Regions from separate parts of the Bacillus sp. AL-1R genome, predicted to be linked through region 1. Evidence: riboswitches for the same ligand, from Rfam matches in the RefSeq annotation. Region 1 holds a riboswitch; each other region holds the start of a gene.

Region 1 (10,631 bases):
AAGCATTTGAAAGTGAAGTACCTAAAACAAGCATTAAAATAATTGGAAATGCTAACATAAAAAATAGGTTCCTTACATCTCGAAAGTCACGCTTAATTTCCATGAAAGCAATATTAAAAATATTCAAGCCAATTGCCTCCTTATAAAATAATTTTCCAAAAAGTTAATCACGTAAATTCCGACCTGTTAATGTAAGGAAAACAGTTTCTAGGTTAGGTGCATTTTCCTGTAATGAACTAATTTCGATTTCATTATTAATAAAATGTTGAATGATTTTATTTAAATTATTCACACCATTATCCGAAGTAATCGTAATAACATTATCGAAAATATGAACATTTTCAACACCATTAATCGATTTAAGCTCCGTAACATCAATAGTTTCAGTCGTTTTAACTTCAATTCGAATATCCTTTGTATTCGTAATAATCGATTTAAGCTGTTCCTTCGTTCCTTCAGCAATGATTTTTCCGTGGTCAATAATCGAAATACGTGTGCAGATTTCTTCAACTTCTTCCATGTAATGGCTCGTATAAATAATTGTACAACCCATTTCATTAAGCTTTCGTACACTATTAAGAATATAGTTTCGTGAATGAGGATCAATCCCAACAGTTGGTTCATCCATAATAATCAGTTTAGGTCGGTGTGCAATTGCACACGCAATATTTAATCGTCTCTTCATTCCACCAGAGAAATTTTTTGGATATTCCTTAAATTTATCTACTAATCCAACAAATTGTAAGGCTTCTTCTACTCTTTCATTTAATTCCGAACCTCTTAAACCATATAGTCCAGCGAAAAATCTAACATTTTCATAGGCAGTTAAATCTTCATAAATTGCTAAGTCTTGAGGTACCATACCAATATTCATTTTTGCGAAATTACTATGTTTCTTACTGTTTTTTCCTAGGATTTCGATTGTACCTTGATTACTTCGAAGTAGCCCAGAAATAATATTAATCGTCGTACTTTTCCCCGCTCCATTTGCTCCAAGAAATCCGAAAATTTCTCCTTCTTCAATTGATAAAGACATATTATCGACCGCTATAAAATCCCCGAACTTTTTAGTTAAATTTTTAATCTCTAAAACTTTCATCCTCTCACCTCTTAAACTTTGTGTATGATGCTATTATAAGCAAAAGGGTGAACTAATATCAGTGTATTAGTTCACCCTTTTCACATGAGAATATTCATGTTTTTATTTAGGCAAAATCATGATGGACATAATAGAAATTCATATCACTAGATGAAATTATTGGATTGGAAGCAGTGTTGTAACTGAAAAACCATCATGACCATCTGCTATTATTTTCCCGTTTATAGCCGCTGTTCTCTCTTCCATCCCAATGATTCCTAAACCTTTTTTGATTTTCACTTTGCCTTTCCCATTGTCTTTTACATTTGTTTTGATCATTTTATTCATGACATGTATTTCAATCGAAACCTCTGTTGCATTTGCATATTTCAACGTATTTGTTAAAGCTTCAACTACATTTTCTTGAATTACTTTCCATTGAATGGGCGTAATAAGATCGAGATTTCCTTTATAAACAAACAAAGTTTTTAAATCATGCTTAGCAGAAAATTCATCTATGAATAATTTCATATGGTGAATTCCCATTTGTTCAGTTGGAGGCTTCATATTTTTCAAAGTGAGTCTTATGTTTTCGATACCATCCTTTGAAATATTAATCGCATTTTGTAGCAATTCTAATGCTTTATCTTGATTAGTACTCATTAAATGTTTAGCTGCTTCCATTTGAAATAGTGCACCTGTCATTGAATGCCCTATTTTATCATGTATTTCTTGAGAAATACGATTTCGTTCCTCCAATTTAAAGGTATATTCTGATTGCTCAATAAACTCATTATGGTTATTTATCTTTTTTGAAAGCTTTTGAATTGTACTCCTCATCTTGTCAATTTGCTCTTCTTTAAACGATAATCTAGTGTTATACAAAGTAACAACCGATAAGACGTTAAAACTAAATAATGAAATTAATCCATAAATAGGCTGTAAAGAATAAGGTACATAGAAAATTGGAAATAGTGCAAGAAAGCAACCAATCCATTTATTTGAAGTAAAAAAAGAAATGAGCTCTAAGATTGACATTGGTAGTAGTAAAAGAAATAATGGCTGAATCTTTAAATTGGAATAGGCAATTAGACAAATTGATATGATTAATAAAAATTTTATCAACGATCTATTTTTTATTAAATAAAGACTAATATTTAAACAAAAATAAACAAGTAATGCAAAAAGAACCCAAGAGAAATTAGGAATTTCGTTTTGAATACAAATATAGGCGATATACAAAATAACTGAGAGCTTATTTAAAATAATCCAACGCTCCATAAGTAACTCCTTTTGCGTTAGTCTACTTTCCCAGTAATATAGAAAATAGCGATTTGTGTTCGATGTTCTAGCCCTGTTTTTCCGAGAATTGAAGTAATATAATTAGCTACCGTTCCTTCAGAAATATAAATTTGTTTAGAAATTTCCTTATTCGAAAACCCTTTTGCGATTAAAGCCATTACATCTAGCTCTCTTTGGGTAAACAAGCTCGTATCTATTTTCGTATCTGGTGTATTCGTATTATTTGTTAAATTGGTTCTAATTTTATCTAGTACTAAATCTTGCATGATTGTATTTCCATGAAAAACACTTTTAATCGCTTCTCGAATACGTTCTGGTTCATTATTTTTTAATAAATAACCTTTTGCACCATTTTTCAAAGCATCAATAATATACTCATCATCATCAAAAGTGGTTAAAATAAGTGGCTTTGTTTTAGTTTGCTCAGAAATATGCTTAGTAGCTTCTACACCATTCATATTTGGCATTCGAACATCTAAAAGCGCAACATCTACTTCATTATTTTGACAATATTTTAACGCTTCATTCCCATCATCTACGGTTTCTAATACTTCAAACTCTTCATAAGAGCTCAATATGATTTTAAGACCTTCTCTAATAAATGAATTATCATCAGCAATAATAATTTTTATTTTCATTCGAATAGAGGGAGAACATTTCTACCTCTTTTTCACATCCTTTATTCCGTGTATTATATTTCCATTATATACCACTAACGACTAAATACCATGAGAAGAACAAGATTAATCTCATTGATTTCACAAACAAAACACTTAACTTCATAATTTTAATGTTTTACGAAGCTGGCGTATTCAATAAAAATGTAAAGAAAACACATAACCTCTCATTTTGCGACTAATTTCACAATTTGTTCAATAGTTAAAGGAAAATATCTCAAAAAATTTAGTAAAATTTAACTGAGCGCTCCATTAAATTTCACTAAAAAATATTTACCATTTAACCTCTTTCTTTATACTTCTACCGTCTCAAAAAAGTTTCAAATAGATTAACAGCTTAATTAACGCCGGCAAAATGAAAAGATAACCTAATTCCTTATTAGTAAGTAAAACATTACAAGTTTTATTACAGGAGAAAAATAAGTTCATGGAAAAGCTTAAGACTAAAAAAATACTTATTACATTTATATTGGTGTTCCTAACTAGTAGTTGTAATTCCTCTAATAAGACATTTTTATTAAGAGGTACATTTGCGTGTAAAGAACTGCCATTTGATTCAATGGTCTTTGATCCAGAAAATGACTATACATTTTATTATTATTACGAGGATTTACAAGGAAATAGCAAATTAGATAAAGGAACATTTTTAAGAAAATCTGAATCCAAATATATAATAAAAAGTTCGGTTTTTAAGAACATAGGGATCACTTATAAAAATAGTGGTTTCAAGATTATGATAAATGAAAAAGCATATTACTTTAAACAAATCGATGCAATCCCAGGTATCCAAACAAATTATGAAAGTAGGAAGTTTAATTATGAAAAAAATAGCAAGTTTACTAGTCTTTTTAAGCATCTTAATTTCTTCAACCTCAATTAATGCACAAGAAATTCCAACTGAAGAGACAAGCCAAGAAGCTTTTGTAATACCTGTATCTCAAGAAGAAATTGATAAAGAAGAACAACAACAATTAGAACAACAAAATAGTAAAGGAAGAACTCCATTGTATGAGTATAAAACTGAACTTGTGGGAACTCAAATAGCAAAAAAGGTCAAAATTGGTTATGCTGAAGGGCAACCGCCAAAGGGGACTATATTTCACTCTCCTGGAAGTTTTTATTGGTCAAATAGTGGAAGTAAAGTTACGGTTACAATATCCGTTGCATATGGTGCTTATTCAATAGGAGTAACTCCAGGAAGTATAAGTGGCACTGGAGTTGTAGTAAAATCGCCATATATGGGACAAGCAGTAAAACTTTTAATTCATAAGGATATAGAAGTTAAAAAGTATAAGCAATATAGAAAAACTGTTATGGGTAGCGGAAAATGGGAATATGTTGGTGACGTATATACAAAGGTACCTGTATTAAATCATTATACAGTCGTAAAAGTATAAATTATAATTAAAACTAATCTCCACAATAAAGATAAATATATAGCTAAAAAACTAGAAAGCTCAGAAATAAATCTGGGCTTTTTTAATTGATTGGTGTGAGTCAGTAATCAAAATCCAAAGATAATTCTATATGAGAATTGAACAAAATAACTTAACTACTTGTCGCTTTACTAAGACTTGCTATCTTTCAAAAATTATATAAAAAAAAATCCCCAAGCATATGCAAAAGGGGATTTAAATAGTTTTTATATATTTTCAATTAATACTTTACCAAATTGTACTTCATTATTTTCAAAGTAATCATGGGCTTCCTTCACTTGATCAAATGTAAAAGATTTTGGATTGATTAGCGGCTTTAGCTTACCTTCATCAACTAAAGTAGCGATTTTATTTAAAATAGTACTATGTTCTTTTCGCCCTTCCTCAGTTTTTTGAGTAAGCAAAATAAAAATAACATGTAAAGATAAAGATTTGTTATGTAAAAGTGTTAAATCATGCGTCGAACGTGCTGCGATTGCTAGAACAGTACCTTTTGGTTTAGCTGCAATAAATGATTTATCTAGATTTTCTTTACCGACAGTATCAAAAACAAGATCAAAGCCTTGCCCATCTGTTAGGCGGTTAACATATTCTTCTGCGGTCTCTTCCTTGTAATTAATGACGTGGTCTGCGCCTAGCTTTTTAACTAAATCAGCTTTTTCCTTCGACGAGACTGTTGTCGAAACAGTAGCTCCAAAAGCTTTCGCTAACTGAATCGCTAAATGACCAACACCACCTGCACCGCCATGAATTAAAATATGATCACCTTGTTTTAAATTGCCTCTGTCAAAAAGTGCCTCCCAAGCAGTAATAGCTGTTAATGGTAAACTTGCCGCTTCTTGAATTGGTAAATTTTTTGGAGCTTTAGCGATTACTGATTCCTCTATTAATAAATAATCTGAAAGAGTACCAGTAAAGACATTTAAACCGAATACAGAATCACCAACTGAAAAACGTGAAACATTTTCACCAACTTCAACAACTTCACCAGAAAAATCACTATGTAAAATCATTGGAAAATTCGGTTGAAACACATTTGGTACAATTCCTTTTCGAATCTTTGTATCAATCGGATTGATACTAGTCGCAGAAACCTTGACTAAAACTTGATGACCAGATGGTTTCGGTATTGAAAGTTCAACATTTTTAAACTCAGAACTATCTCCATATTGATGAATGACAACCGCTTTCATAATAGCCTCCTATTCGAAATAGAAAATATTTTTAAGTCATTGTAGCATACATCTGATCGAAAAAAATACAATTTTGACTCCAAATTGATTCATGAGGTTTTGATTATAATGGTTAAAAATCTATAATTTATATTGTTTTTTCACTTTGATTCCGTATAATCAATAGTAATCTTTTAATCTTATTCATGGAGGAAAAATACTATGGTAAACAAATTAGAGGAATTAAATGAGAGAAATACGTTAAACCATAGAAATATTGTAAAGTATGTAAAACACGTCTTTGATGAGTTAGACTTAAAAGTTAAAAGATTTCGCGAAGAAGCAGCAATCAGAGCAGCTCACCATGCAAAACCAGATTTAGAAGAAGAAAAATTATTTTATAACAATATTCACCATATGAAGACGTTACTAATTGATGTATTAGAACGTACTACTGAAGATCTTGAACATGTTGGCGATAAAAACTGGAATAAAAATTTTAAAGACGGCGTGAACGCATAATAATAAATAAAAACGTATTTTCTCTATAAATCAAGGATAGGAAGGTATTTAAACCTTTCTATCCTTTTGATTATTAATTCATATGCTGCTTTAAATTTCTTACATAATTTTTCAATACAAAAAGTACACTTTCATCAATTGGGATATTTATACCAAACCCATCACTTTTTTCAAGCGAAACAAAACCATGAAGCAAACTTCTTAAGCCTCTAACCGCATGAATAAGTTCAATGTCAGTTAAATGATAAGGTTTTAGTACTTCGTAAATTAAGTTCAATATTTTATTCCCAATCAAACGATACTCATCTCCAGGTGATTGAGACGGAGATAACGTAGCTTTATATAAACCAGGATGGATCCTAGCATAATCGAGATAAGCAAAAGCTAAAGCCAAAACTGCTTTCTCATTATTTTTCCCTTCAACCGATTTACGAAGTTTTTCATAAAGTTGTGTAATCCCATGTACTGCTACACTATTTTTTAGTTCATCCAAATTCTTAATATGGTTATAAATCGATGGTGGTTGAATCGTTAGCTTCTTTGCAAGATAACTAATCGTTAAAGCCTCCCACCCTTCTGTATCAACAATCTTAATTGAAGTACTTAGTAATTGATTATAATTCAATCCAATTCTTGGTGACATTGCTTTTACTCCTTCACATATTACTTTTTAAGAGCACGGTCAATTTCTTCTTGTGGGTGACTTAACATTGTACCATGACCGACTGCCAATAACGTAGGTTTTAATTCACTAATTTTCTTAGCACTATTTAATGCAGCATCCTTGTTCCAAGTTGCCATAGATGGAAAAGGAAATAAAATTTTAAATTGACCAGAAATCGCCAAACCACCTCTTAATGAAAAAGCATCACCAGCTATAATGGCATTTGTCCGTTGATCTAAAAATGCCATTGAACCTGGTGTATGACCGGGAACTTCAACCGCTAGTAAAGACCCAATCGTATCTCCTTCCTGCAGTAAACGATCTGGGATGGTTTGAATATTTTTAGGAACGCCACCTTTTATAGGCGTATTTGGCTCACCCGCATCTAAACTTGTGTCACCTTTTAATAATTTTGCATCTCTTTTTGAAATGGAAACGACTGCATCTGGAAGTAATGATTTTAATTGATCAAGCGATCCAACATGGTCTCCGTGCGCATGTGTTAAAACGATATTCGTAATTTTTTTGCCTATTTGATTAGCCGTATCAATAATTTTAGTTGCACTAAAGGAAAGCGCTGTATCAATTAACGTAAGCTCGTTTTCTTCTTCTACTAAAAAACAATTCACAGGAAAGAAATTTGGTAAAAAGCTCAACTCATAAAGATCATTATTTTTCGTAATTTTCATTTAATATCCTCCTAATGATAAAAACTAATACCTTTAGTTTTATAATACTAAAGGTATTAGTTTTCGTGAACAAAAATTCCAAATTTTACATAAAATTCGTTATATGACTAAAAAAAACCCTTCCATCAAAGATGAAAGGGCTACATTTTATTATTTTCTAGATAAATCCATCTCTTTATAAGAAACAACTTTCGTTTTGTGTTTAAATTTATAACCTAACCAAACAATTAAAAACACAGGAATTCCAATATATGAAACAAGTACGCCTTGCCAATCAATTGCATTACCAGTGAAAGCTTGCCAGTTTTGAGCTAGTACAATAAATAAACAAGCTAAGAATGCTAAAATTGGACCAAGTGGGAACCATTTTGCTCGGTATGGTAAGTCATTCAAATCTAATCCTTGAGCAACATAAGCTTTGCGGAATCGGTAATGAGAAATCGCGATCCCTAACCAAGCAAGGAAACCTGATAATCCTGATAAATTTAATAACCAAGTATACACTTGACCTTCACCGAAGAATGAAGATAAACAAGCAAGTGAACCAACCGCAAGTGTTACATATAAAGCATTTGTAGGAACACCATTTTTATTTACTTTTGTTAAGAATTTAGGAGCTTTGCCTTCAATCGCTAAAGTATATAACATACGAGTAGATGCGTATGTTCCACTATTACCTGCCGATAAAACGGATGTTAAAATAACTGCATTCATTACAGAAGCCGCAAATGCAACTCCTAATTTTTCAAATACTAAAGTAAATGGACTAACAGCTACGTCGTTTTTCATAAGACCAGGATCTGTATAAGGAATTAATAAACCAATTACGATAATAGCTAAAACATAAAATAAAAGGATACGCCAGAAAATTTGACGGATAGCTTTTGGAACATTTTTTTCTGGATGTTCAGTCTCCCCTGCTGCAACACCGATTAATTCAGTACCTTGGAATGAGAAACCTGCAACAATAAAGATTGATAAAACACCTAAAAATCCATTATGAAACGGAGCATCCCCAACAGTAAAGTTTTTGAAACCTGCATGATGTCCACTGATAATGCCAAAAATCATTGCAATCCCAACAACTAAAAAGACAACTACAGTTACAACTTTAATTAATGAAAACCAAAACTCTGATTCACCATAACCTTTAACTGAAAGTAAATTTAAACCTAAAATAATCACTAAGAAGATTCCGCTCCATAAAACAGCTGGAGTATGTGGGAACCAATATTTCATCAGCATTGCCGAAGCTAATAATTCAAAAGCTAGAGTAATTGCCCAGTTATACCAATAATTCCAACCCATAGCAAAACCGAATGCTGGATCAACATAGCGAGATCCATACGTACTAAATGAACCAGAAACAGGTAAATAAGTCGCCATCTCACCTAAACTAGTCATTAAGAAATAAACCATAATACCAATTAATCCGTATGCTAAAATAGCTCCACCAGGACCAGCTTCACTAATTGAAGTTCCACTAGCTAAAAACAAACCTGTACCAATTGAACCACCAATTGAAATCATTGTTAAATGTCTTGCTTTAAGGCCCCTTTTTAAAGAACCATCGTGAGTATTCGATACCACATTATCGTTTTTAGGGTTTGTTAGTCCCATCTTGTTGTGCCTCCTCTTCATTCTTGCAATCTTATCTTTACGCGAGAATATGGGACGGTATAAAAGTGTTGTATGATGTGTATTTTACTCAGTTTTTACAAGCAATATGTAAAGAATGGAAAATCTGGTAAAATACAAAAAAACACGTGAAGCAATGTTCACGTGTTTAAGACTCAATTATATGAATCAAACAGCATCAACATCTCTTCAATAGCCCTCCACAAGAAATCTTGTGACAGTCCTACGCTTATTCAGCAATAGGCCCAGTAATAAATTCAAATGGTAAATTTATTACTTCGGCAGTTTCACCTTTTATTACTTTTCACAGGTACCATAAACCTCAAAGTAACGACTAATCAAAACTGCGCCTCTATCCAAACGAGATAAAGATCATATTAAATTAATTTTTATAAACTCAATATACAATCTATTAATCTAGTTTGTCAATAGAATTTTCGACAAAAATAGACTCTACTTAAGAAATGGTATGCCTGATTTTCGCTTAAAGAATGCTCATGCCTTGTACCTAGCACATCTGTTTCTGTATAATAATTCTATGTAATTAAAGGAGGAATTTTTCACATGACAATTTATAAAGCATTGACACTTGCTGGATCTGATAGTAGTGGTGGTGCAGGATTACAAGCTGATATTAAAACGTTTCAGGAACGTAATGTTTATGGAATGAGTGCAGTTACAACCTTAGTAGCAATGGATCCTCATAATCATTGGCATCATCAAGTATTTCCAATTGATATAGATACAATTGCAGCACAATTAGAAACAATCGTTGTCGGCGTTGGGGTTCAAGCAATGAAAACAGGTATGCTCGGTTCAACTGAAATCATTGAGTTAGCTGCAAAAACAATAAAAAAACATACTATTGATCGAGTTGTTGTAGATCCAGTTATGATTTGTAAAGGAAATGACGAGGCTCTTCACCCAGAGACAAATGATGCATTAAGAGAAATTTTAGTACCACTTTCAACAGTTGTAACGCCAAATTTATTTGAGGCAGCTCAATTAGCTAAAATGCCTCCAATTTGCACAGTTGAACAAATGGAAGAAGCAGCACGCAAAATCCATGCATTAGGAGCTAAATATGTTTTAGTTAAAGGTGGAAGTAAAATTCAGCATGAAAATGCAATAGATGTATTATTTGATGGTGAAAAAATCGAACATCTAGAATCTGACAGAATTGAAACTACATACACACACGGTGCGGGTTGTACTTATTCTGCAGCGATTTGTGCAGAGCTTGCTAAAGGAGCAGAACCAAGAGAAGCAATCCATACTGCAAAGAAATACATTACCGAAGCAATTCGTCACTCATTCCCACTTAATCAATACGTTGGCCCAACAAACCACATGGCCTATCGATTACATGGAGAAGGCTAAAAGCAACTAATAGGGCTGTCATACGTTAGATTAACTAACGTATGACAGCCCTTTTTAATAGTAAAAACTGGTG
Region 2 (10,631 bases), 1.4 Mb from region 1:
CACCGATTATTGGCATTTTAATTGAGGTAGGATGAAGTAGCTTTTCAACAGATTCAATGATAATCCAAATACCAGCTACAAATATTAAGATTGTTTCAACCGTACCTGAAATATTTTCAAACTTACCATGACCATAAGGATGCTCCTTATCTGGGGGTCTGTTTGAAATTCTTACTGAAAAAAATGCAATGACTGAAGCAACTAGATCCAATAAAGAATGAATTGCTTCAGAGATAATTGCTACGGAACCAGTAAAAATCCCGACTATTAATTTTAATATAACGATGAATGTGTTACTACAGATTGAAAGTACTGCTATTTTGCTTGAACGCAATCTATTCACCCCTGTCCAATTTTTTCTACTTAAGTTAAGAGTTTTGTAATAAGGCAACAAAAAAGAAAAACCACTAACAGTTTGTTAGTGGTTTGTTTTTTTAAAAGTTAAATTATATATTTTGAAATGATTTTTCATTTTTGAATCACCTTTTCTCTAGCATCAAACATATTCTATATTATAAATGCTATTTTTGGAAAGATAAAAATGTGTGTGAAAGTGAATATAAATCGACAAGTATTTTAAAAATGGTTTGACATCTATTTTTAGACTGTGTTATACATAGACTAATATAAAAAATAACAGTCTATTCGTAGAGGTTGCATTGTATATGAGTATCATTTTAGAGAACTGTGGGTTTGTTGACGAAATGAGAAAGGATCCTATGCCGAAGAAATAAATTGCCACACATTTTATTTCTGGGACTACATTTAATAAATGTAGTACTGTCACATGTGTTTGTGAAGAGCTATTGAAGAGATGTGATTGGCTAAGTCCTTTTTTAAAAGCGATGGGCACATGAACATATCCTTCATGTGTCTTTTTTAATACACTAATACATTGAAGGAAGCTTCTTAGAATGATCTTACATTTGACTTGAAGGGAGAATACGGATGTATTTACATGGTAATAGTCGAATTAATAATGAAGGACATTTAGAAATTGGAGGTTGTGATACTGTAGATTTAGTAAAAAATTACGGTACGCCTCTATACATTTATGACGAAGCGTTAATTGAATCAAAATGTAGGGAATTCCATGAAGCTTTAAGAAAAACTGGAATGAAATATCAAGTTGCATATGCGAGTAAAGCGTTCCTATGTGTTGAACAAGCCCGCTTAATAGAAAGAGAAGGCCTATGTTTAGACGTTGTTTCTGGTGGAGAGTTATATACAGCTCTGCAAGCAGGTTATCCAGCTGAGAAAATTCACTTTCACGGAAACAACAAAACAATTGAAGAAATTGAAGAAGCTTTAAATGCAAAAATCGGTTGTTTTGTAGTCGATAATTTCTTTGAGTTAGAAGTATTACAGGCATTAGCTGAACAACGTAATGAAGAAGTTTCGATATTATTACGTGTTACGCCAGGCGTTGAAGCACATACACATGAATATGTAATGACCGGCCAAGAAGACTCTAAATTTGGATTTGATATTATGTCTGGTCAAGCGAATGAAGCAGTGGAAGTTTCATTAAATTCAAATAACCTAAAATTATTAGGGGTACATTCACATATTGGATCTCAAATTTTCGAACCAGATGGTTTTGTTCATGCAATTAATGTATTAATGAGCTTTTTAAATGGAATTAAAAATGATTTAGGTTTTACAGCTGAAATATTAAATGTAGGTGGAGGCTTTGGTATTCGATATACTTCAGAAGATGAGCCTTTAGCTATTTCTAACCATATAGAAAAAATTACAACGATTATTAAACAACAATGTGAAGAGCTAGACTACAAATTACCAGAATTATGGTTAGAACCTGGACGTAGTATTGTTGGTGAAGCTGGAACAACACTTTATACGATTGGTTCTACAAAAACTCTTCCTTCAATTCGTAAATATGTATCTGTTGATGGGGGAATGACTGATAACATCCGTCCTGCACTATATGGATCAAAATACGAAGCGATGCTTGCAAATCGAGCAAATGATGTGAATAAAGAAGTTGTATCAATTGCTGGTAAATGCTGTGAAAGTGGCGATATGCTAATTTGGGATTGTAACTTACCAGTTGTAGAAAATAATGATATATTAGCTGTATCTTGCACTGGTGCTTATGGCTATTCAATGGCTAATAATTATAACCGTATCCGCCGCCCAGCTGTAGTATTTGTTAAAGATGGTGTTTCAAGAGAGGTAGTTCGTCGAGAAACATATGAAGATTTAGTTAGAAACGATAGAGTGTACATCGAAAACTCTAGTAGATAATTAACGGTTTTGTAATAGTTGTTTCAATTACTGACACTTCTATAAAGATAGAAGTGTTTTGTTTCGTTTTCTTTAATAGTAGATGATAATTTATCGACATATAAAGACATATTTATCATTTATATTACAATATTGTAACAATTGCGACTCTCTTCGGGAATCTATGGTATAAATATGTACGTAGATTAGCGAGAGGAGAACGCTGAAATGTTAAGAAAAAAACTAGCAGTGCTGGCAATGGCAAGTACAATAGTATTATCATTAGCGCCAAATGCTTCAGTTTTAGCTGATAGCAAAGTAGAAAAAAAGCAAGCTGAAGTAGATAAGTTCCAATCACAATTTAAAGAATTAAGCAACGAGATAGCGAAAATAGATAATCAAATTAAAACAACTAAGCAAAACATAGAAGCAAAAAAAGCAGAAATTTCTGAAACAGAAGAAGTTATTAAAGATAAAAATGCAAGAATTACATATTTACAAGACAGAATTCAAAAACGTAACGATTTATTAGAGGATCGTTTAGTTGCTATGCAAAAGCAACCGAAAGTTAATCTAGTAACTGATGTTTTATTTGATTCAGATTCAATCGTAGATTTCTTTAATCGAGTAAATTCAATTTCAACACTTTTTGAAGCTGATCAAAATATCATTAAAGAACAAAAGTCTGAACAAGCAGAAGTAGAAAAAGAAAAAAGACTTGTTGATGAAAAGAAACAATCTTTAGTAAAAGCAAAAGAAGATTTAGTTGCTCAACAAAGTGAGCTTTCTAAATCACAAGCAGAAAAACAAAAATCATTAAATACTGCTGAAGCTAACTTAAAGCTGGCTGTTAAAGAACTAGAGAATGCAAAAGAAGATGAGAGAGTTCAACGTCTTCAACGTATTGAGCAACAATCTCTTGAACTAGCTGCTTTATCTAGTGATGATGATGAAGATGACAGCGTTAGCACTACAGCTACTAAATCTAGTTCAAATTCTGATTCGAAACCAAGTACAAAATCTACTAGTAAAAAACCAGATTCAAAACCTACTACAAGTTCAAATAATGATGGTCCAGCAGCAACTGGAAACTCAATTGTAGATTACGCTTTAAAATACCAAGGTGTACCTTATGTATTTGGCGGAACGTCTCCAAGCGGTTTTGATTGCAGTGGTTTCATCTGGTATGTATATTCACATAATGGATACGGCATCTCTCGTGGAAATGTAAAAACATATTGGAGCAATGCTACAAGAATCAGCTCTCCACAACCTGGTGACCTAGTATTCTTACAAAATACTTATATTAATGGTCCATCACATATGGGTATCTATATTGGTGGAAATAAAATGGTTCATGCTGGAAGTAAAGGAATCAGCGTAATCAGCTTAAGTAATAGCTGGGTTCGTTCTCACTTCTTAGGCTATGGAAAATTCTAATAGTTTATTAACCTCGTATTATAATTAGTATGGTACGAGGTTTTTTATATTGTCTTACGGAAAAATTAAAAAGGTATAAGCTTTAGCTTATACCTTTTTGATTTGAAACCTGTTCCTTTAGTAAATCACGTATTTCAATAAGTAAAGCTTCTTCTTTAGTAGGAACAACAGGTTTAGCTTCCTCTACTTCTTTCTTTTTAAATGAAAGTTTATTAATTAAACGAACAAAGAAAAATACTGAGATCGAGATGATAAGGAAGTCGACTACTGTTTGGATGAACATTCCGTATTTGATTTCAGTTTGATTGTATGTGTACATTAAATTCTTGAAATCTACGCCACCAGAGATCAATCCGATTAGAGGCATCATAATATCTCCCACTAATGAAGATACAATCTTACCGAAAGCACCACCAATAATTACCCCGACTGCTAAATCAAGCACATTTCCTTTTAAAGCAAACTTTTTAAATTCTTCTAACATTTTATTTCCTCCTGTATAATTATCGTATAAGTTTACATACAAATCTTAATTCTTTCAAGTTAGCAATTACTCTTTTTAAGCAAAAATATTTATACTGGCTTTTAGATATGGTAAATATAATTAATGACAATTTTTAGGAGGGGTATAGGTATGGGCACAGAATTAGCTACATTTGCTGGTGGATGTTTTTGGTGTATGGTAAAACCATTTGATCAACAGGACGGAATTATAAAAGTTGTTTCAGGCTATACAGGTGGGGATAAAGAAAATCCAACATACGAAGAAGTATGCACTCATTTAACGGGTCATTATGAAGCTGTTCAAATTACATTTGATCCAGAAGTCTATCCGTATGAGAAGCTATTGGACTTATTTTGGCAACAAATTGACCCGACAGATGAAGGTGGGCAATTTAATGATCGAGGTAGTTCATACAAAACGGCAATTTTTTATCATAATGAAAATCAAAAAGAACAAGCTCTAGCTTCAAAAGATAAACTAGAGAAAAGTGGTGTTTTCAAGAAACCAATTGTAACTGAAATTTTACCTGCAAAACCATTTTATGAAGCAGAAGAATATCATCAGCATTATTATAAAAAGCACCCAGTTCGTTACCAGCTTTACTTTAAAGGGTCTGGTCGTCAAAAATTTATAAAGGAACACTGGAAAACGGGCCAAGAGGAGTTAAAGAAAAAACTTACACCAATTCAGTATGCTGTTACGCAGGAAGATGCAACTGAACCACCATTTAGAAATGAGTTCTGGAATCATAAAGAAAAAGGAATTTATGTTGATATTGTATCAGGACTCCCTTTGTTTAGTTCATTAGACAAGTTTGATTCAGGTTGTGGATGGCCAAGTTTTACAAAACCGATTTTAAAAGGTGAAATTGAAGAGAAGAAGGACTATAGCCATGGGATGTTGCGTATTGAAGTGAGAAGTGCGGAAGCTGACTCACATCTTGGGCATGTTTTTGATGATGGACCAGGACCTGATGGCCTTCGCTACTGCATAAACTCTGCAGCTTTAAGATTTGTCCCATATGAAAAAATGGATGAAGAGGGTTATGGTAATTATAAGAGTATCTTTCTTAAATAGTCTCTAAGGATATTTTTCATCTAATTGAAATAATTAAAATTAAACCGAGATGTTTATTCGTCTCGGTTTTTTTATTTGCTTATTAGTAGGGGGTATTTATCTAACATCAACATAAGTTATAAAATATTGTCCTAAATATTTCTAAAAAGTTTTCTGAAAATATTTACAATTGAGAAATAAGTGTGTTAATATAAAAGTGTCACAAAGTTGTCACAAATTGGGTATTGCAATTCGCAAAAAAGCCGAAACGGGAGGTTAATCATTATGAAGCGCACTGATTATGAAATCGTTGAAACATATACTCAATATTCTGGTATTGCCTTTTTTATTGGTCTTATTCTTTTTTTACTATATTTCACTGGAAGCGGTTTCTTACATACTGGCGTTAGCCTAACAGTGAGCATAGTATTGATGGGCTCTTGTTCAACCTTATTTCTATTAGGTACTTTTTTGGGATTGATGTTTTCAGTCTCTACTAAAGAACAAGTTTAAAAGTTAAAAAAAGAGTGGGTGTTCAATTGGCAAAAAGTCAATTTGAACGCCCTTTTGTTTTGTGTAACATATTTTACCAGAACTGTGTATAAAGTAATCTGTAACTTAAAATTCTTCCGATACGATTTAAATAAGGAAGTTTTGATGCACTAGGAGGTGTCGCTTAGGATGAATTTTTATAAAAAGTTAAAAGGTATGGATCGTAATGTGTGGATTCGAGTGATAGGAGAAACAATTACGAGTAGTGCGATGATGATGCTTATGCCATTTTTTGCTCTCTATCTAGAAGGAAAAGTTGATTCAATGCTAAAGGTTGGATTTATTATGTCAATTTCACCTATCGCATCGTTATTTGGTTCGATGGTAGGTGGTAGACTCGCTGATTTATATGGTCGAAAACGTATGATGGTTTTTTCGACCCTTGGAACATCGCTTATTTTAGTATCCTTTGCTTTAGTAGAAGGCTATATGGCATTTTTAATTTTATCGATTTTACTAGGTATTAGTAACTCATTCTTTAGTCCAGCAGCTTCTGCAATGGTGGCTGATGTAACTGAACCAGAAGAAAGAACTGAAGCGTATGGATTATTAAGGGTTGGAAGTAATGTAGGTACTGTGGTCGGTCCGTTATTAGGAAGTTCGGTTGTTTACTTTTCTAAGGATAGTTTATTTTATATTGCAGCAATCACTTTAGGACTTTATAGCATTGCGCAATTAATTCTATTAAAAGAAACACTTCCTGTAGATAAAAATGTTAAAGAAAAGAAAGAAGAAACAAAAATACCTTTTAAACAAGTTATGAAAATCATTAGTTCAGATAAATTATTACTTTTTTACGTAGCAACAGGTGTGATTATTTCAATGGGTTTCTCACAAATTGAGGGGATGCTACCTCTTTATTTTAAACAAAGCTTTCAATCGCATTTTGGTGTGTGGAATCCTTATCCATTTTTAATGTCGCTAAATGGATTGTTAGTTGTTCTTTTGCAATTTCCAATTTCAAGTTATTTATCGAATCGTTCAATTGGAAAAACGATGTTTTATGGAACAATCTTATTTGGCTTAGGCATTTTATCAATCGGTTTTGCACCTCCATTATTCATATCAATAGGATTAGGGAAATGGATGATTCTTTTTTTCTTAGCAATGATCTTCATATACTACACATTTGGGGAAATGGTCATGTCGCCAGTTCAAATGACATTTGTGGCAAATATTGCACCTGAAGATTTAAGAGCGACCTATATGGCGGTTGGTAGCATGAAATGGACGATAGGTGGATTTCTTGGACCTTTACTTGGGGGCTTTTTATTCGATTTAAAATTAGGGATATGGCTATTTATCATTCTAGGAACAGGAGTTGTACTTTCAGGTATAATGTATCGCTCGCTTGATGAAAAAGTAGCAATCAGAGAAAATCAACAGGGTATCGCGCAATAGTTCCAAAGGCACTCACTTTGATTGCTTAGTCAAAGGAACAGTGCTTTTTACTCTAATAGACAAAGTATAGTTCAAGTAGAGCTATGCTTTTTTTTAGTTGTAATGAAATCACAAAACAGATATCATTGCATATGTTGTAAAGAAATATAGGTTTCTACCCATAAAAGCTTATACACATTTGTATAAAGTGGTACAATAGGGAGAGCAAAAAATAGTAGGGGGAACATCATGAAGATTAAGTTAGGATTATTATATGGCGGTAAATCTGCGGAACACAAAGTATCATTACAAACAGCTTTTGCCGTTATTTCTGCTTTAGATCACACAAAATTTGATGTGTATCCAATTTATATAACAGAACAAGGCGAATGGTTACAAGGGAAACAAATTGAGGGGAAAGTAGAAAGTGTTGCAGCTTTAAAATTCTCAAATGAAGATCAACATGTAAATGAAATCGCTCCTGTTGCGTTAACTTCATCAATTATTCCTGCTGCTTCAAATCAAGATTCAACTGGCCCAGTTGATGTTATTTTCCCATTATTACATGGACCAAATGGTGAAGATGGAACAGTTCAAGGTTTACTTGAGCTATTAAATATTCCTTATGTAGGAAATGGTGTATTAGCTTCAGCGGCTGGGATGGATAAAGTAATTATGAAAAACTTGTTTGCTCAAGCTGGAATTCCTCAAGCTAAATATGTACATTTCTTAAAATCAGAGTGGAAATCAAATGCAGAATCCTGCTATGTAATGGTTGAGAAAGAATTAGGTTATCCTGTATTTGTTAAACCTGCAAACTTAGGTTCAAGCGTTGGTATTACAAAAGCTAAGAATCGTGAAGCACTAATAGCTTCGTTTGAAGAAGCATTCCAATTTGACCGTAAAATCATCATTGAAGAAAACATTGTTGGACGTGAAATTGAAATTGCTGTATTAGGTAATGATCAAGTTAAATGTTCTGTTGTTGGCGAAATCAAACCGTCAGTTGAATTCTATGATTATACTGCAAAATATGAGAGTGGCGACACTGGTTTAATTATCCCAGCTCCTGTAGAAACAGAAACATATGAAAAAATTAAGCATTATGCAGAACTTGCTTTCAAAGCAATCGATGGCTCAGGCTTAACTCGTGCTGATTTCTTTGTAACTGAAGATGGTGGCGTATTAATGAATGAAGTTAATACAATGCCTGGATTCACTCCGTTCAGTATGTATCCTCAATTATGGCAGGCAACTGGATTAACATATCCAAAATTAATTGAAAAATTAATAGACCTAGCAATTGAACGTTACGAGCAAAAACAACAAATTAAATATAATATTTAACAATTGAAAACACTATTCATGATTGAATAGTGTTTTCATGTGAATAAAAGAAAAATGGTTAGAAGAGGAGTTGGTGACAATGTCAATCATACGTACTTTATCTCAAATTGTTAATATGATCCCTGGTAGCCAATTACAAGGTGAAGATTTAACAATCAAAGGAGTTTCAACAGACTCTCGTGTAGATTTAAATGGGAAATTATTTATACCGCTAATCGGTGAAAAATTCGATGCACATCAATTTTTACCTCAAGCAATTGAAAATGGTGCAAGCGCAGTACTTTGTTCTAGAAAGTTTTCAAATATACCAACAAACACGTCTGTCATCTTAGTTGACGATACGTTAGAAGCTTTACAGAAACTATCTAAATCATATTTACGTGAGTGGAATGGAAAAATAGTTGGTATTACAGGAAGTAATGGGAAAACATCGACAAAAGACATTTTAACTAGCATTCTTTCAGCAAAATATAAAGTACATAAAACACAAGGGAACTTTAATAATCATATCGGACTTCCGTTAACAGTATTAGCGATGGAAGAAGATACAGAGGTCGCTGTCTTAGAAATGGGTATGAGCAATTTTGGAGAAATTGAATTTCTATCTAATTTAGCTGAGCCTGATGCAGCAATCATTACAAACATCGGTGAGTCTCATATGCAGGAACTAGGCTCAAGAGCTGGTATCGCAAAGGCGAAGCTTGAGATCGCTAGCGGGCTATCTAAAAATGGATTACTTGTCATTAATGGTGATGAACCACTATTAATCGAAGGTACAAAAGACAAAAATTTAATCTATACAATTGAAACTTTTGGTTTTAGTGAAAGTAATGATGTTTATCCAACATTTATTGAAATGAATGAATCTGGTAGTGAATTTGAAATAAATAAAGCTAAGGATGTCCGTTTCAAATTGGGCGTACTAGGCAAACATAATATTAGTAATACATTAGCAGCTATTGCAGTTGCGAGAAAGTTTTCGTTAACATGGGATGAAATTAGTTCGGGTATGCAGAATTTAGAAATGACTAAAATGCGCATGGAACTATTAAAGAATGAAAATGGAATAACAATTATTAATGATGCCTATAATGCAAGTGTTACATCTATGAAAGCGGCTCTTTTATTTGCTTCAGAACTAAAGGGTTATCATCGAAAATTTGTTGTATTTGGCGACATGTTAGAATTAGGTGATCAAGAAATTGCTTTTCACGAAGAAATTGGAGAAGAAGTTGTAAATCTTCATTTCGATTTTCTTTATACTTTTGGACCATTAAGTAAATTTGCAGCAACGTCAGCTTTTGAAAAAATGGACTCTTCAAGAGTAAAAAGCTTCGAAGATAAAAATAAGTTAATTGAAGATTTATTACAACAAGTTCAACCAAATGACCTAGTATTAGTTAAAGCTTCTAGGGGAATGAAATTAGAAGAAGTAGTAAATGCGTTAGTAAATCAGGGGTAATCATATAATCTAGGGAGTTGAAAACAAGGGAAATAGGAATAAAGATTCTCCTTATTCCCTTAGTTTTGCTCTTTGTTTGTTGCGTCCCTGAAATATACGAAGTGAAAACTTTATACGCGTAATTTAACATATGAAAACTGTTCGTAATAAAAGGGGTTAAGAAGGCTCTAAATATGATTTTATGGCGAATTTAACGTTAATAAAAGGGCAAAATATTGACTGGAAACCAAATTGTTAGAATATAACTTCATTTGCTTTTTAGTTAGAATGTCCGTATAATGGGTAGATATTGTTTCCTTTTCATGATACTTCGGACTATTGTTTTCCACTAAAAACGAACCTTCCATATGAACAGTCACGAAACATATAATTTTTTAAATTTTTATAGATCAATTGAGATACAAAGGAGATTAACCAAATTGACAACATTTCAAGAATTAGGATTAAGTAGTAAGATCCTGTTTGCGATTGAAAAATTAGGCTTCGAGGAAGCTACTCCAATTCAAGCGCAGACTATTCCATTAGCAAAACAAGGCCATGATGTAATTGGTCAAGCGCAAACTGGTACTGGTAAAACTGCCGCTTTTGGTATTCCATTACTAGAAAAAATTGATGTAGATAGTAACGATGTTCAAGGACTTG
Region 3 (10,631 bases), 630 kb from region 1:
CATAAATTGTATCATCAAAGTGCTCCCAAGGAGAGTCACCTTCACCTTTTGTATTAACCGCACCATTAATTCCACCTTGAGCACATACTGAATGTGATCGTTTTACGGGAACTAATGAAAATAAATCTACTTTTGTGCCAGCTTCAGCGGCTTTAATTGTTGCCATAAGACCAGCTAATCCGCCACCGACGATAATTATTTTCCCACTCATGACTCTCTCTCCTTACAAATTCGCTAGTTGTGGATCAATGAATGCAAAGATAGCACGTAATCCAACGATTGATAATACTACGAAAACACCTAATGTAACATATGTTGAAATACGTTGTGATCTAGGTGTTACAGTAATTCCCCAAGAAACGAAGAATGACCATAATCCATTAGCAAAGTGGAAAATTGTTGAAATAACACCTACTATATAGAAAACTAACATAAATTTCGAACTAAAAATATCAGCCATCATATTATAATCAACCGTTGCTCCTAGTTGAGCAGCGATACGTGTTTGCCATACGTGCCAAGTAATAAAAATTAAAGTAATTACACCAGAAATACGTTGGAATAAATATAACCAGTTACGTAAGTACCCATAATTTTTAACATTGCTAGTTCCAGTGAACGCAATGTATAGTCCGTATATTGCATGGTATAAAATTGGTAAGAGAATAATAAAAATTTCTAAAAAATAGCGGAATGGTAAATTCGCCATAAAATCAGCAGCTTTGTTGAACGATGTTGCTCCATTTGTTGCAAAATGATTGACAACTAAGTGCTGTGTTAAAAAGATTCCAACCGGAATAACGCCTAGCAATGAATGAAGTTTTCTAAAGAAAAACTCCCTTCCATTCTTGTTGCTCATGTAAACCCCTGCCCCCTTTAGTTTGTGCACATGAAAATTTGATTCCTCTATTATTCTAAAAAAATAGAATAATTTAGTAATACGCATAAAAAGTCGAAATTTTTATGACATTTATCTACAACCCATTTTACTCCTGATAATATAGCAGGTCAAGAAAACGCGTACATTTTTATTTACTGAAAAAACTTCTCAATTAGATTGGTAATCCTTGTAATCTACAATTGTCGAATTGTTGTTTTTACTAGTAAATATTGTATATAATAAAAACATGTTTTTTAGGAAAGGGAGAGTTATCCGACCATGACGAACGGCATTGAAAATTTAAATATTCCGGGAAATATTTCTGGTTTTGGCTATGAGCTTATACGAAACGATCTATTGAGTGATTTATTAGGAAAAGAGCAAAATGATATTTTATATTGGGCGGGTAAAATGCTTGCCAGAAAATATCCATTAGCAACTTTTGAAGAAATCATTGAATTTTTTGACCAAGCTGGTTGGGGTACTCTTACTGTTGAAGAAGAAAAGAAGCAAGAAGTTCATTTAACATTATCTTCTGAATTAATTACATATAGAAATCAACAAAAAAAGAACGTATCTTACCAATTAGAAGCTGGATTTTTAGCGATGCAAATTCAACAGCAAATCGATGTAATTGCTGAAACATATGAAGAGCAAAGTAAAAGAGGCGATAAAGTAAAATTCCAAGTAAAATGGGATTTAAAGGATCCTATTACAAGAAAATAAAATGAAAACACCACAAGGAAATTTTTATTCCTTGTGGTGTTTCATTAGGATGATTTTTTCATAAAAAATTGAAATATAAGTTCAAATACTTTAAGAAAAGTTCAACGTCCTACCCCTGCTCTTTCCTTTCATTACTTTGATCCTGTCTTCTAATTCTCTCAAAATTTTTGTTTCTCTTAACTCCTTTGATAATAGAATTTAATAAGATTAAACAAATAGAAACAAAAAACAAAATGGCGAGTATTAATAGAACAAACTGTAGCACAATTTCTCCAAATCTGAACGCAAGTAAACTATGCCTCATTATTAATACCTCCTTCATTTATTCACCATTTAGCCGTTCTCCTTACTTATTTTAAATTTACAGAATCTTTATATAATTTATTCGCTTAACGAATAAAAAACCCTTTAAAGCGCGATCTCTATACTATATAAGCTTAGGTAAATGGACGTGATCAATATTGATTAACTCAATATTTCAAGCCTATATAAATAAGAAAGTATACGCCTAAAAGGGTTTATTTTTTCTATTTAGTTTTCTACTACTACTGCTTCATTAATTCGATCTAGTTGATAGCCGTTATGAAGAGCATGAACTGCTTCTTGTAAATTTGATTTTGGTATTACTGTTGATACTTTAATTTCAGAAGTACTTACCATTTTTACAGGGATTTTACTTTCTGCTAAAAATTTAAACATTTTCGCAGCAACACCTGGATTTGAAACCATTCCACTGCCGACAATTGATACTTTAGCTAGTTCACTTTCAAAATCAAATGAGCGGTAACCTAAAAACTCTTTCTTTGATTCTAAAACTGTTATTGCTTCCATCATATTTTCAGATTTGATCGAAAATGAAAGATTTACTAAGTTATCTGATGTTACGCTTTGGATGATAATATCTACATCGATTCCTTCACTTGCTAGTAAAGTAAAGATTTTAGGCAATAAATCTACATGGTTATTCAAACCATTTAAAGTCATCCTTGTTACATTCGATTCGAATGCGATTCCTCTTACGACTGATTGTTGTTCCATTTCTGTTTCCTCCCCAATAAATGTACCGATTTCATCGTGTTGACTTGAACGAACTTGAATAATTAAATGATAATTTTTTGCGAATTCTACCGCTCTAGGATGTAAAACTGCAGCTCCTAACGCTGCAAGCTCTAGCATTTCATCATAAGAGACATGGCTTAATTTAGATGCTTTTGGTTCAACTCTTGGATCCGTAGTGTAAACCCCTAATACGTCCGTGTAAATATCACAACGTTCTGCATTTAAAGCAGCAGCCAATGCTACCGCTGTAGTATCTGAGCCACCTCGGCCTAATGTTGTAATGTCATTGCTTTCACTTAATCCTTGGAAACCAGCAACAATGACGATATATCCTTCATTAAGTAATTGTTGAATTCGTTTTGTATCAATTGTTTCTATACGCGCATTCCCATGGACAGATTCAGTTTGAATTCCAGCTTGCCAACCAGTAAGAGAAATAGCTTTAAAACCTAGTGCTTGAATTGCCATTGCTAATAATGAAATTGAAACTTGTTCGCCTGTTGTCAGTAACATATCTAATTCACGTTTACTGTTTTGTGGACTTATTTGAGCTGCTAAACTAACTAGTTCGTCTGTATGATGTCCCATAGCAGATACGACTGTAACTACTTGGTTTCCTTCTTTATATGATTTAGTTACTGTTTTTGCAACATGCTGAATTCGTTCAATTGAGCCTACTGAAGTACCACCGAATTTCTGGACAATAATTCCCATTTTTCCTCATCCTCACTTTTTACTTAAAAAAGAATACAAAAAAGCGCGTGAAGCAATGTTCACGCGCCTAATTTACAAATAAAATAGACAAATCATCAACATCTCTTCAATAGCTCCCCGCATAATTATTATGCGACAGTACTACATTTCTTAAATGCAGTCCCAACAAAATGAATTGTGGATTCATTTTATTTCGGCAAAACTCCCTTTCAACTGTCCATCACAACGCCACACGTCTATGACAGCATACTCTTAAGTTTTGCACCTCTATTACGAGAGAAAATCATTTAATTTTAACTAAAATATAAATTATTTTGAAAATAGTGTCAAGATAAATTTATTGGTATCACTCTTTATGGAAATGCTGAAAAATTTCTTCTGCAACATTTTTTGGCATTTTAGCAGCAATTAACTCATCGATTGATGCCTCTTTTATTTTTTTAACTGATCCAAAATGTTTAAGAAGGGCTTTCTTTCTTGTTCCACCAACACCCGCTATGCCATCTAAAGCAGATTGAACCATTGATTTACTATGAAGCTGACGATAGAATTCAATCGCAAATCTGTGTACCTCATCTTGAATTCTTTGTAATAAAAAGAACTCTTGGCTTTGTCTACCAAGTTGGACAATTTGAGGTGGTTGTCCTATTAATAACTCTGAAGTGCGGTGTTTTTCATCTTTTACAAGACCGGCTGTTGGAATGAATAAAGCTAACTCATTTTGAAGTACATCTTCAACTGCAGCTAGATGTCCTTTCCCACCATCCACAATTATTAAGTTAGGTAAAGGTAAATTTTCTTTTAGAGCTCTTGAATATCTTCTACGAACTACCTCACGCATTGAATCATAATCATCTGGTCCTACAACCGTTTTGATTTTATATTTGCGATAATCCTTTTTTGAAGGTTTTCCATCTATAAAGACAACCATTGCTGAAACAGGATTTGTTCCTTGTATATTTGAATTATCAAATGCTTCTATTCGATATGGTGTTTCAATATTTAAAATCTCTCCTAATTTTTCGATTGCTTTTACGGTTCTTTCCTCATCACGTTCAATTAATTTAAATTTCTCACCGAGTCCAATTTTGGCATTTTTATTTGCTAATACAACTAGTTCCTTTTTTTGACCTCTTTTTGGTTGGAATACAGGAATTTTTAATAAACCTTTTAAAATTTCAGTATCCACTTTATCTGGTACAAAAATTTCTTTTGGTTTTATATTATGTGGTTTTTCATAAAATTGCCCAATAAATGATAAGAACTCTTCCTCAGGTTCATCGTAAATAGGAAAATAAGATACATCTCTTTCAATTAATTTTCCACTTCGAACAAAGAATACTTGAACACACATCCAACCCTTGTCAACCGCGTATCCAAATACATCTCGATCAATTAAATCACTACTCATCATTTTCTGCTTTTCCATAGTCGTTTCAATTGATACAATTTGATCTCGATACTCTTTTGCCCGCTCGAAATCTAATTGTTCAGATGCAGCAAGCATTTTTGCCTCTAACTCTTTTCGTATTTGATCTTCACCACCGTTTAGAAAACGGGCAATTTCATTTACTATGTCCTGATTTTGCTCATCAGTTACTTCCTTTACACAAGGCGCAAGACACTGACCAATATGATAATATAAACAAACTTTATCTGGTAATGAAGAACATTTTCGTAATGGATATAGACGGTCTAATAATTTTTTTGTTTCATTTGCGGCAGTAGCATTAGGGAATGGGCCAAAATATTTTCCTTTATCTTTTTTTACATTTCGCGTAATCAATAAGCGAGGATGTTTTTCAGCAGTTATTTTAATAAAGGGGTATGATTTATCATCCTTCAACATAATGTTATATTTCGGATCATATTTCTTAATTAAATTCATCTCAAGAATTAAAGCTTCCATATTTGAAGACGTAACAATATATTCAAAATCAGTTATCTCTTGAACTAATCGATAGGTCTTACCATCATGTGATCCAGTGAAATAAGATCTAACTCTATTTTTTAAGACTTTAGCTTTTCCTACGTATATGATCGTCCCTTGAATATCTTTCATCAAATAGCAACCAGGCTGATCCGGTAGAAGCGCTAATTTTTCTTTTAAGTGATTGTCCATTTCCTCTCACCTCTTTCGTGCAATTGTACACATAATATTATAATCTCCACATTTGAAAACTGAAAATACTTTAATCATATTAAGTAAAAATTAAGTTTTCTAATGTAACTTTTATTTCATCTAAAAAAAGGGAGTAATGATAAGATGAAAAAAGTAAGAGTAGTTCATTTTTGGATTGGTGTTATTGTATCGGTTTTCTTATTAATCGAATCGGCTACAGGAATTATCCTGTATTTCAATAAAGGTGAAGAAGAAAAGGGACGATTTCCTATGCAAAATCAGTTACCATCCGGTAGTCAGTTTAATGGAGAAGAACACTCTCAAAATAGCGTTCAAAACAATCCTCTTCAAAATGGACAAAGTGATGCTAATTTTCAAACTCCATTCCAAAATTTTGGAAAAAGACCTGAGCATTCTGCATTTTCAGCTAAAAGCTTACATACCGGCATAATTGGTCTAATTAGTGGCATCGGTCTTTTTATACTTACCGGAACAGGGTTAGCCCTATCTTGGATTTTGTGGAGTAATAAACGTAAAATAAAAAAAAGAAAAGAAAAAGTATCAACCGCAACCGCTATTTAAAAAAATAAATAGATTGTCCCACAGATTTTTCATGGGAACCTTCTTTTTAAGCTAAAAACCATCCAAAATTCTCTGGATGGTTTTCACTTTTATTATTACAGCTTGAGAAATTAAGAAGTCGCAGTTTCCACTTCTACTTGCTCATTACCTTCTTTATCTCCAGCTTTTCTATTTGTTAATTTAATTGGCTTAAGGAATAATGTTACGATTGCACCAACAATTATGAATCCTAATCCGACGAAGAATACTTGATGTAATGAATCCATTAATGATGTTTTTATTATTGGTAACATACCTTCTAAAATTGGTTTAGGAATTAACTTTTTAGCATCTTCATTAAATAACATTGTAAAGACTGATTGAGGATTTGTATTAATCATATCTTTAAATTTGTCTACTAATGTTGCAGCTTGTGCTGGTAATTTATTTAAATAAGGAACTAAATCATGATTTAAAAGTGTTCCCGATTTACTATTCATAACAGCACCTAAAACAGTTGCCCCAAAAGTACCACCGATTGAACGGAAGAATTGACTAGAAGATGTAACAATTCCTAATTCTTTCTTATCAAAAACTTCTTGAAGAGCTAATGTAATTGTCGGCATGACTAAACCAATACCTAGACCCATAACTCCCATAAAAATTGTTGCAATTGTTTTACTTGAATCCATATCTAAAGTTGTTAATAAATATAGACCTAATGCGATGACGAACATCCCTGTCATAATTTGAGGTTTAATACCAACTTTAAATACAACTTGCCCCCCAATAATACTTGCAATAATCATTGTAATCATCATTGGAGTCATGATTGTACCTGATTCTGTGGCACTAGTACCTACAATACCTTGCATAAAGAATGGTACAAACATGATTGCACCAAACATCGCGATTGTCATAAAGAATCCAACTAAGTTTAATGTAACGAAAGTTCTATTTTTGAATAAATGCATTGGTAGAATTGGCTCTTTCGCTTTATTTTCCACAATAACGAAGCTAACGATCCCCACTATTGCTAAAACAAAAAGACTAATGATTTGCCAAGAGTTCCAATCATATTCAACTCCACCTAAACTTAAAGCAAGGAGTAAGCTTACAACACCGACAATCATCGTCACCATACCAGCGATATCAAAATTGATTGGTCCAGTATTTTTTCTTCCTTTTAAACCTAATGCAATAAATATAGTTGCGACAATCCCTACTGGAAGGTTAATGTAGAATACCCATTTCCAGTTTAATGAGTCAACAATCCAACCACCGATTTGTGGACCAATTACTGATGCTAAACCGTAAATACCACCGAAAACCCCTTGGAATTTCGCACGTTCTTTACCTGTAAATATATCCCCGATTACAATCATCGCCATTGGCATCATTACACCGCCACCGATACCTTGAATAGCACGGTAAATGATTAATTCAGTCATGTTATGGGCAATACCACATAATGCTGAAGCTGCCATAAATATAACTAAACCAGCAATATAAACACTTCTACGACCTAAAAGGTCAGCTAATTTACCTGCGATTGGTACTACAGTAGTTGAGGTTAATAAGTATGCTGTTGTAAGCCAAGTCATCATACTTAAACCACCAAGGTCTCCAACTATTTTAGGCATTGCAGTACCAACAATCGTACCATCTAATGCAGAGAAAAACATTGCTATTATTAGACCAATAAGCAATAGTTTACGACTGCCATCTTTTTGAACAACTGTATCTGTAGTCAAAATAGATTTCTCCCTTCACTTTCATATCTTTTTTCTTTTTATAATTAGAAATACAAAAAAGTATTTTGTAAAAATTTCTATAACTCTGCTGCAGCATTTGCAAGCTTTTCAGTAATCTTTGCAAATTGTAATAACTCGTCGTCAGAAAGGTTAAACAAGAAACTTTCAAAAATTGCTTTTCGATCCTGTATCACTGTTTCTAATTTTTTTATACCTTCCTCAGTTAACATAATATTTACAACTCTACGGTCCTTTTTATCATGTTCTCTATATACAAAATCATTATGTTCTAGTCGATCAATCATAAATGATACCGCACTTGGTTTTACACCCATCATCTCTGCTATTTCAGATATTTTGCAGCTTTCTTTTTTTCGTAAGTACATTAAAACAAAAAATTGAGTAGCTGTTACACCATGACTATTCATACTTTCTGTCACCTTTGGTTGCATTTTATGAATAGTATTTTGAAGTGCAATCTGAATCCGTTCAATGTACTCATTTTTGTTACCCAATAAATTTAACCCCCTTTAAAAATTAATTCAAGTAAATATTTAATGTATGTTAAATAATAATGCTTATTAAATATAAAACGTGACAGAAAAATAGTCAATCAAATTTATATTAGAAATTTTTAACATTACTTTAATTGTTTATTTTACTAATGATAATGAAAACACTTTCTTTGGCTTTAGGAGATGGTTTTATCATAAGAGTTCTCGCTAGCTATTTATTAAAAATGCAAAAAAAAAAATGCACTCATATTATGAGTGCATTTCTTACAAATTATGATTAACCAATATGTGGAGTAATTAATTCTTCTAAAGCTTCTTTAGGTTTGAAACCTAAAGTTTTTTCAACTACTTCGCCGTCTTTAAGAACGAATAATGATGGAATGCTCATAACTTCAAATTTAGCTGCTGTTTCTTGGTTTTCATCAACATCAACTTTAACAATTTTAACTTTTTCTCCATATTCAGAAGCTAATTCTTCTAATACAGGAGCAATCATTTTACAAGGACCACACCAAGTTGCCCAAAAATCAACTAATACTACACCTTCTTTTGTTTCTTCTGCGAACGTTGCGTTTGTTGCATTAACAATTGCCATTTATTTTTCCTCCTACCTGCGCAAGCTACATAAGTAAAATATGTAGATTGACATAATTTGTTATAATTTTAAAGAAAGTATACCACATGAGAATTAGCATTTTCTATTTATTTGCTCAAACTTACTATTTCCAAACAAAAGGTTGATATACTAATGAAAGGATTAAAATCATGATAACATTTGAAAGAATTACATCAGACTTAATTGAAGTAATTGAAGAAATTACAAATTCGAATCAAAATTACAATTTAATGGAGAATGGTTGTTTAACACGGACAAAAGAAGAACTAATGAAGGAATATTTTGCTTCCTCACACCAAACAGAAACTTATTTTATTAAATTAGATGATACTTATATAGGATTGATTGATTTTTTAGCGCTAAATCCAAAAGATGGTTTTCCTTGGCTAGGTCTTTTAATGATCCATCATGATTACCATGGATATGGGTTTGGAACAAACGCATTTGTGTTATTTGAAGAGCTACTCATAAAAAGAAATATCCACGGTTTGCGATTAGGTGTGTTAATTAATAACCAACAAGCAAAATCTTTTTGGAAATCACAAGGGTTTATATATGTAGAAAATAAAACGAATGCTGATGGTATTGAAGTAGAAGTATATGAAAAAATTTATTCATAATACTATTTAAACGGTAAATTATTACTTGACTGAACCTCAATAAATTATTGATCTAGTCCATGGGTAACAATTCCATTCGCTACTTTTGTCACAAATTCGTAATATCTCACTCGGATAATTGTCAGATTTTTATGTTAATATATTATTGAATATAATAATAATATTCAAAAAACTTAACATGATAGGAGTGGCATTTATGAGGAAACCTTTACGTAAAACGTTTAATCAACTAGTTAATGAGAATAGACAATCTTTATTACGAAACAAAGAGGAAATCGAAAAAATCGAAAGAAAAATTGAAATGCGCCACGAATTATTATCAAAAAAAAGCAAACTAAACAAAGCTATTTCTTAAATTTTAAGTAATCCTGTAGCGGGATTACTTTTTTGTTGTTCAAAAAAGATTTACCTATTTGTTAATGTTCAATGGATCCCATAAACCAAATTCCTTCTTATATATGCATCCATATTCTCCACAAAAATTCATTAAAACGTAAAGGATTCTCTCTCGTATATATATGTAGCAAAAATTCCTGAGTCAACTAAAATAGGCGAACTCTTACAAAATATAGACGTACTATATAGTACATTGGTCTAGAAATTGGAGGTAAAAATATGCATCATCCATTTTGGAATTCACATCCGCATCATCCCCAACATCCTATTAGAAACGGTGCAGGGGGGCATATACAAAACGATCATCAATCAATCATGCAGATGTTCATCAATCTTGAAAATCAAATTACAAACCTTGTAAAAGCAATCGAAGCAAATAATGAATTACTTAGACAACTTGAACAAAAACAAAATCAAGTTGTAACAAGTGGCGGTGGATCAGTCATTGTTAGGATGTAATGACAATGGCTTGTAAACGAATAGAAGAACCATAAAGGAGGTGGTTAAATATTTTTAGCCCCTCTTTTTTATTTACATTATTTTTTTTAAGGTCATTTAGGTGGTGTGCACTTGAAAATACACAAAAAACCCACAAGATACTACGCTCTTGTGGGATTATTTATAGTTTCTATATTAAGAGTTAACTAATACAGCTTTAAATTCTTCTG

Evidence for each region. Region 1 has a riboswitch for lysine ahead of ACSBO6_RS13325 (amino acid permease). Riboswitches for the same ligand answer to the same signal wherever they lie in the genome.
Region 2: linked by a shared signal. The riboswitch ahead of lysA (diaminopimelate decarboxylase) and the one ahead of ACSBO6_RS13325 (amino acid permease) in region 1 are both predicted to bind lysine.
Region 3: linked by a shared signal. The riboswitch ahead of ACSBO6_RS16470 (aspartate kinase) and the one ahead of ACSBO6_RS13325 (amino acid permease) in region 1 are both predicted to bind lysine.

The regions. Positions count from the first base shown of each region.
Region 1 covers NZ_CP197469.1:2,792,248-2,802,878, forward strand. Annotated here, with positions in the region: gene ACSBO6_RS13275 (ABC transporter permease) at 1-127, opposite strand, end outside; gene ACSBO6_RS13280 (ABC transporter ATP-binding protein) at 164-1,099, opposite strand; gene ACSBO6_RS13285 (sensor histidine kinase) at 1,256-2,359, opposite strand; gene ACSBO6_RS13290 (response regulator transcription factor) at 2,377-3,018, opposite strand; gene ACSBO6_RS13295 (hypothetical protein) at 3,485-3,937, shown strand; gene ACSBO6_RS13300 (hypothetical protein) at 3,876-4,454, shown strand; gene ACSBO6_RS13305 (zinc-dependent alcohol dehydrogenase family protein) at 4,700-5,686, opposite strand; gene ACSBO6_RS13310 (hypothetical protein) at 5,888-6,187, shown strand; gene ACSBO6_RS13315 (TetR/AcrR family transcriptional regulator) at 6,261-6,830, opposite strand; gene ACSBO6_RS13320 (MBL fold metallo-hydrolase) at 6,851-7,540, opposite strand; gene ACSBO6_RS13325 (amino acid permease) at 7,691-9,160, opposite strand; lysine riboswitch at 9,364-9,541, opposite strand; gene pdxK (pyridoxine/pyridoxal/pyridoxamine kinase) at 9,743-10,558, shown strand.
Region 2 covers NZ_CP197469.1:4,235,723-4,246,353, reverse strand. Annotated here, with positions in the region: gene ACSBO6_RS20195 (cation diffusion facilitator family transporter) at 1-334, opposite strand, end outside; lysine riboswitch at 641-814, shown strand; gene lysA (diaminopimelate decarboxylase) at 949-2,268, shown strand; gene ACSBO6_RS20185 (C40 family peptidase) at 2,476-3,687, shown strand; gene mscL (large conductance mechanosensitive channel protein MscL) at 3,770-4,171, opposite strand; partial or broken gene msrA (peptide-methionine (S)-S-oxide reductase MsrA) at 4,322-4,837, shown strand; gene msrB (peptide-methionine (R)-S-oxide reductase MsrB) at 4,823-5,269, shown strand; gene ACSBO6_RS20165 (hypothetical protein) at 5,534-5,761, shown strand; gene ACSBO6_RS20160 (MDR family MFS transporter) at 5,930-7,201, shown strand; gene ACSBO6_RS20155 (D-alanine--D-alanine ligase) at 7,427-8,527, shown strand; gene ACSBO6_RS20150 (UDP-N-acetylmuramoyl-tripeptide--D-alanyl-D-alanine ligase) at 8,607-9,989, shown strand; gene cshA (degradosome RNA helicase CshA) at 10,409-10,631, shown strand, end outside.
Region 3 covers NZ_CP197469.1:3,426,328-3,436,958, forward strand. Annotated here, with positions in the region: gene sdhA (succinate dehydrogenase flavoprotein subunit) at 1-211, opposite strand, end outside; gene ACSBO6_RS16460 (succinate dehydrogenase cytochrome b558 subunit) at 224-859, opposite strand; gene ACSBO6_RS16465 (YslB family protein) at 1,160-1,606, shown strand; gene ACSBO6_RS16470 (aspartate kinase) at 2,138-3,379, opposite strand; lysine riboswitch at 3,482-3,657, opposite strand; gene uvrC (excinuclease ABC subunit UvrC) at 3,726-5,501, opposite strand; gene ACSBO6_RS16480 (PepSY domain-containing protein) at 5,646-6,083, shown strand; gene ACSBO6_RS16485 (MDR family MFS transporter) at 6,194-7,816, opposite strand; gene ACSBO6_RS16490 (MarR family winged helix-turn-helix transcriptional regulator) at 7,894-8,331, opposite strand; gene trxA (thioredoxin) at 8,609-8,926, opposite strand; gene ACSBO6_RS16500 (GNAT family N-acetyltransferase) at 9,097-9,567, shown strand; gene ACSBO6_RS16505 (FbpB family small basic protein) at 9,764-9,922, shown strand; gene ACSBO6_RS16510 (hypothetical protein) at 10,183-10,422, shown strand; gene ACSBO6_RS16515 (electron transfer flavoprotein subunit alpha/FixB family protein) at 10,597-10,631, opposite strand, start outside.